2 regions of the Kluyvera huaxiensis genome follow, and region 2 is predicted to be linked to the other one. Evidence: predicted binding sites of a transcription regulator. Region 2 holds the regulator's gene; the other holds the start of a gene.
The links. The regulator PhoB, encoded in region 2, activates phosphate uptake and scavenging genes when phosphate is short. The targets are predictions, from matches to a motif close to CTGTCATAAAACTGNCNNAT.
Positions count from the first base shown of each region.

Region 1: uvrB (excinuclease ABC subunit UvrB) is a predicted target of PhoB. The motif match lies at 1,578-1,597, and genes of this name have one in related genera.

Region 1 covers NZ_JBEFLV010000003.1:131,048-134,472, reverse strand. The annotation lists gene uvrB (excinuclease ABC subunit UvrB) at 1-1,345, opposite strand, end outside; gene bioD (dethiobiotin synthase) at 1,961-2,638, opposite strand; gene bioC (malonyl-ACP O-methyltransferase BioC) at 2,631-3,386, opposite strand; gene bioF (8-amino-7-oxononanoate synthase) at 3,370-3,425, opposite strand, start outside.
Region 2 covers NZ_JBEFLV010000011.1:91,537-94,961, reverse strand. The annotation lists gene phoR (phosphate regulon sensor histidine kinase PhoR) at 1-987, opposite strand, end outside; gene phoB (phosphate response regulator transcription factor PhoB) at 1,009-1,698, opposite strand; gene sbcD (exonuclease subunit SbcD) at 1,889-3,091, shown strand; gene sbcC (exonuclease subunit SbcC) at 3,088-3,425, shown strand, end outside.

The DNA.
Region 1 (3,425 bases), on a different contig from region 2:
CGCGCTCGTTAATGACCGAACGTTTACGGATTTCCGATAGCAGATCATCAACCTGCGTACCGACCGGACGCACTTCAATAATAGGATCGAGCAGCCCGGTAGGGCGCACAACCTGATCAATCACGTCGCCACCGGATTTCTCCAGTTCGTAGTTACCCGGCGTCGCCGATACGTAGATAGTCTGCGGTGCCAGCGCTTCAAACTCTTCAAATTTTAGCGGGCGGTTATCCAGCGCTGACGGCAGGCGGAACCCGTACTCTACCAGCGTCTCTTTACGTGCCCTGTCGCCGCGATACATACCGCCAATTTGCGGAATAGTGACGTGCGATTCGTCAATAACCAGCAGACCATCGGCCGGCAGATAGTCGAACAGCGTCGGCGGCGGCTCGCCTGGTCCACGGCCAGAAAGGAAGCGTGAATAGTTTTCAATGCCCGAGCAGTAACCAAGCTCATTCATCATTTCAAGGTCAAACTGGGTACGCTGACTGAGACGCTGCTCTTCCAGTAGCTTGTTGTTGTCCAGCAGCACTTTGCGTCGTTCCGCTAGCTCAACCTTAATCTCTTCCATCGCCTGCACGATACGTTCGCGTGGCGTCACGTAGTGGCTTTTCGGATAGACCGTATAGCGCTGCAGGGTAGATTCGATATGCCCAGTCAGCGGGTCGAACAGCGACAGCCGCTCGACCTCTTCGTCAAACAGCTCCACGCGCAGCGCGATGTCGTCTGATTCCGCCGGGAAGATATCGATAACCTCGCCGCGCACGCGGAAGGTGCCGCGTTGGAACGCCTGGTCATTACGGGTGTACTGCAGATCCGCCAGGCGGCGCAAAATGGCCCGCTGATCGATAATGGTGCCCACCGTCAGATGCAGCATCATTTTCAAATACAGGTCTGGATCGCCCAGACCGTAAATAGCCGATACCGACGCCACCACGATGACATCACGGCGCTCAAGCAGCGCTTTGGTCGCCGACAGACGCATCTGATCGATATGTTCGTTAACGGCGGAATCTTTTTCGATAAAGGTATCGGAGCTCGGAACGTAGGCTTCCGGCTGGTAGTAATCGTAGTAAGAGACGAAATACTCGACCGCATTCTCCGGGAAGAAGGCTTTCATTTCGCCGTACAGCTGCGCCGCCAGCGTTTTATTCGGTGCCAGCACCATCGTTGGCCGCTGGAGATCGGCAATGACGTTAGCCACGGTAAAGGTTTTACCCGACCCGGTTACGCCCAGCAGAGTCTGGTGCGCCAGGCCGTCTTCCAGCCCCTCTTTCAGACGTGCAATGGCAACAGGCTGGTCGCCTGAAGGACTAAACGCAGAATGTAACTTAAAGGGTTTACTCATGGACAACGCTACCTGATGACTGATGGCCGGGCTGGAGATTAATTCTACTCGCCGCTTGCGGAATTGCCAATAAAAAATACTGGATATAAAACCAGTGATGCATTATCGTATTTCGTGTACTCATGGCGATAACAGGCAAGAGCGGCTGAAATTTATCCTCTGACCAGATAAAAAACCAGCCATAAAGGGTTATCCCCAGAACATTTTCTCTTTTAACATTTGTCAATATAGGTCATGAAAGTTTTATGGCAATTCACAGCACTTTTTGTGACGCCATTGCTTTTATTTATCTTATTGATAATAAATGAAAACATGCAAAAGATGCGTTTCGCGTCAATTCAGGCGAAAGCCGCATGCTCTCTCGTTTACCGCAAGTTTTCTAACCCTAATACACAGGGTTATCCACAGGAATAGTGGATAACTACCTCCAGCCCCTATCCCCCGCCACCCGGCGATTTGCGCAACATGGACGAAAAGCCACGGCAAATATTTTTTTTCCTGCTGATTTTGATATTTATCAGCGAAAAGACGTAGCTGTATTAGGGAAATTTTGCTCGATTCTTTTACGTTTTCTGCGGGTTAGCGCTTACGAATGAAGATAACCCGCAAACAACGTCAGAGGGCGGTCAGTGAAAGATAGTGCCCCAGCGGTTGAGTCTCTACTGCGTCGCCCAGCCATGGAATTTCACCGAGCATAGGGGCTGGTAGCATTCGCTGGAGCGTACTGAGGTATTCGGCATGGCGACGCCCAGGCGGCGTCACATCATTAGCAATCCAGCCCGCCAGGCGCAGCCCAGCCTGTTGTACCGCCTGTGCGGTCAGCACCGCATGATTAATACATCCCAGCTTGATGCCAACCACCAGAATGACCGGCAGTTGTTCCATTTTGACCCAGTCGGCCAACGTCAGCGTCGGTGACAGCGGCGTAAACCAGCCGCCCGCCCCTTCCACCAGCACCCAGTCCGCCTGCGCTTCCAATGTACGTAATCCTGCCGAGAGCACGCTAGCTTCAATGGGACGCCGCTCATCGGCACTGACGATATGCGGGGAAGTTGGCTCTGCGAAGGTGTATGGGTTGACCGCATCATAATCAAGCGGCACCACGCTGTTACGCTGGAGCGCCAGCGCATCGCTGTTGCGCAATCCCTCTGGCGTCATTTCGCTGCCGGAGGCCACCGGTTTATAGCCCGCGGTGCGCCGTCCAAGCAAACGGGCTGCCTGCAACAGTGCGGTGCTGGCGACGGTTTTCCCCACTTCGGTGTCGGTTCCGGTTACATAGTAGCGCTCAATCACGCGTAATCACTCCTGTAAAAAGATGGTAAGTCAGCGGACATTCGCCCGCCTGCGACGGCCATGCCAGCTGAAGTTGCTGCAACCTGCCGCGCGTTAATGGCTGACTGCTGCGCCCCTGATGGAGGTGCGTCGCGCCAATTCCCTTCAGCGAGCGCATGGCGCTTAGCGCATCGGGGAACGGCAGTGTGATAGAGGTTGATGTTTCCTGATAGCGATAGCCTGCCAGCGCATCGCGTAGCGCCTCTTCCGGCAGAAAGCGGTTAGCATGCGGATGGCTGTCGATTGCGCGCCAGGCCTGATTGAGCTCCGGCAGAGAGCCTGCCGTCAGGGTGGTAAATGCCAGCGTTCCGCCGGGGCTCAGCTGACGGTAAAGCCCAGCCAGCGCCACGCGGATATCGCTGCACCACTGCACTGCCAGATTGCTCCACACCAGCTCAAAACCACCTTCCGGCAGCGGAATATCTTCGATATCGGCCTGCAAATAGCGATCTGCCGCCTGATGATGTCGCGCTTGTTGCAGCATGTCGTCAGAAAGATCCAGCGCGGTGACATAGCTCCCTCGCTCACGCCAGTAGCGACTGTAGCTGCCGGGCCCGCATCCGGCGTCCAGCACTCGCGCGAACGACGGCGATGGAAGCTGGGCCAGCAGATGCGCCGCGCTCAAACGCTGCAGCTCATCATGCTGGTGGTAATGGGCCGCCGCACGGCCAAACGCCGCGGCCACCGCCTGTTTATCCACGCTCGCCATGCAGCACCTCCAGCAGATGCGCAATATCCTGCGGCTCAT
Region 2 (3,425 bases):
CGCGTTATAGACCAGGTTCGACATCGCGCTACGGAGCTGATCTTCATTACCCAGTACCTTGAGATTCTGGTCAATATCGAAATGAAGCTGGTGCTTATTGTGGCTCAGCGTTTGCGCTTCACGCTCAACCACCCGCAGCATCAACGGCACATCGATTTTTTCATTGAGCGTCAGCACCGGCGAGGCTTCAATTTTAGATAACGTCAGCAGCTGTTTAACCAGCCCTTCCATACGCTGAGTTTGCTCGCGCATCGTATGCAGCGCCTTTTCGCGCGGCATCCCTTCGAGCACCTGCTCCTGCATCATCTCCAGATAGCCTTGCAGCACGGTCAGCGGGGTACGCAGTTCGTGGCTGACGTTGGCGAAGAAGTTGCGGCGCGCGCCTTCCAGTTGATGCATTTGCGTGACGTCACGCGCCACCATCAGCAGTTGACGGTCGGTATAGGGCATCACACGAATCTCAAGATGGCGCCCGCTGTTGAGCACCAGGTGCAGCGGTTTGAGGAAATCGCGTTTTTTGAGGTGTTGGGTAAATTCGGGGTAACGCAGCAGGTTAAGAATGTTTTGCCCGCTATCGTCGGGCCAGCGAAGTCCCAGCAGCTGCTGGGCCAGGCCATTACACCAGAAAATGGCCCCCTCTTCCGTGGTCAGCACCACCGCATCCGGCAGCGATTCGGCACCGCTGCGAAAACGTTTGATAAGCCCACCCAGTTCGCGACGGCGCTTTTTATTACGTAACTGCATCTGGTTTAGCCCGTACAGCAGAGGCTCCCAGCTACCGCGTCCCGGCGGCGGGGTCATACTTCGGTCAACCCATAGCCACCAGGACAGCCGCAGTAAATTCCAGAAATGCCAGACCAGCAGTCCGGTCACCGCCGCCAGTAAAAACCACGGTAGATAGCCGAATACCATTCCCAGCACCAGGGCCGGGAGGCAACATAACAGCAGCTCCAGGGCCAGCCTTTTCCATGACAGCCGTTCCAGCACGGGTCACACTCCTGTCAAAAATTAGAAACGGGCGGAAAAACGATAACCCGTGCCGCGAACGGTTTGCACCATGCGGTCATGACCACTGTGTTCCAGCGCTTTGCGCAGACGACGAATATGCACGTCAACGGTACGGTCTTCAACATAGACGTTGGTTCCCCAGACGTGATTCAGCAGCTGTTCGCGGCTGTAGACACGTTCCGGATGCGTCATAAAGAAGTGCAGTAGCTTAAATTCGGTAGGTCCCATATCCAATGGGTTTTCACCGGTCATCACCCGGTGCGAGGTAGGGTCAAGGCTCAGCCCCTGCATCTCAATCACCTCTTCCACCGCCATCGGTGAAATACGGCGCATCACCGCTTTGATACGCGCGACCAGCTCTTTTGGCGAGAATGGCTTGGTGATGTAATCATCCGCCCCGGTCTCGAGGCCACGGACACGATCTTCTTCTTCACCGCGCGCCGTTAGCATCATTACCGGTATATCACGGGTGAGCGCTTCACGTTTGAGATGTTTAATAAATTGCAGCCCTGAACCACCCGGTAACATCCAGTCGAGCAAAATCAGGTCGGGCCAGGGTTCATTCAACTTGTTGATAGCGCTATCGTAATCTTCCGCTTCCACCGGCTGAAAACCGTTTTGTTCCAGCACGAAACACACCATCTCACGGATCGGCGCTTCATCTTCAACGACCAGAATACGTCTTGCCATTATTTGCCCTGTTTTAGACATCAGTATTATATACGGCGTCATTATGCGTCAGATTTATGACAGATTTATGAAAAACATGACCGTTAGATGATCGCGTTTTATCATTTATGACACAACGTTATCTCACGCATCGACCCTGGCCCAGGTGAATGTTTATAATCACCTTTACGTCATCTTTCACGGAACCGCTATGCGCATTATCCACACATCGGACTGGCACCTTGGCCAGAACTTCTACAGCAAGAGCCGAGCCGCCGAACATGACGCTTTCCTGCACTGGCTTCTGACCACCGCTGAAGCACAAAAAGTCGATGCCATTATTGTCGCAGGCGATATCTTCGATACCGGTTCGCCGCCGAGCTATGCGCGCGAGCTGTACAACCGATTTGTGGTCAATCTGCAACAAACCGGCTGCCATCTGGTGGTGCTGGCGGGCAACCATGACTCGGTTGCCACGCTTAACGAATCACGCGATATCCTTTCGTTTCTCAACACCACGGTCATTGCCAGCGCCGGTCACGAGCCGTTTATCTTAAACCAGCGCGATGGCGCGCCCGGGGCGGTATTCTGCCCGGTGCCTTTTTTACGTCCGCGCGACATCATTACCAGCCAGGCCGGGCTTTCCGGCAGCGAAAAGGTGCGCCAGGTGCTGGAAAGCATCACGGATTACTATCAACAGCAGTACCAGCAGGCCTGTGAACTGCGCGCCGATCAAAGGCTGCCGATTATCGCCAGCGGCCATCTGACCACCGTTGGTGCCAGCAAAAGTGACGCGGTACGCGACATTTATATTGGCACACTGGATGCGTTTCCGGCACAAAACTTCCCGCCCGCCGACTATATCGCGCTGGGGCATATTCACCGGGCGCAGAAAATCGGCGGCAGCGAGCATATCCGCTACAGCGGCTCGCCAATCGCTCTGAGCTTTGATGAAACCGGCAAGAGCAAAAGCGTTAACCTGGTGACGTTTGCTGACGGCAAGCTGGATGAAGTCACGCCGCTCGTGGTCCCGGTCACACAGCCGCTGGCGGTGATTAAGGGCGATTTTGACAGCATCAGCGCGCAATTGGCCGAGTGGCGAGATGCGGATAGCGAATCGGCAACGTGGGTTGACATTGAGATAACCAGCGACGAATACCTGCATGATATTCAGCGAAAAATTCAGGTTATCACCGATGACCTACCGGTCGAGGTGCTGCTGGTACGCCGCAGCCGCGAACAGCGCCAGCGTATTCTGGCAAGTCAGGAGCGTGAAACTTTAAGCGAGCTCAGCGTCGAAGAGGTTTTCCACCGCCGTCTGGCGCTGGAAACGCTGGAGGAGCCGCAACAGCAGCGCTTAGAAGTGCTATTTAATGAAACGCTACACGGCCTTGGCGAGGAGCAACAGCCATGAAAATTCTCAGCCTGCGCCTGAAAAACCTCAACTCGCTGAAAGGCGAGTGGAAAATCGATTTTACCCAGGAGCCGTTTGCCAGCAACGGTCTGTTTGCCATTACCGGCCCGACCGGCGCGGGGAAAACCACCCTGCTTGACGCAATCTGCCTGGCGCTCTATCACGAAACGCCTCGCCTGAATACGGTCTCCCAGTCGCAAAACGATCTGATGACCCGTGACACCGCCGAGTGTCTGGCGGAAGTTGAATTCGAAGTTCAGGGCGTGGCCTATCGCGCCTTCTGGAGCCAGAACCGCGCGCGCAATCAACCGGACGGCAATTTACAGGCACCGCG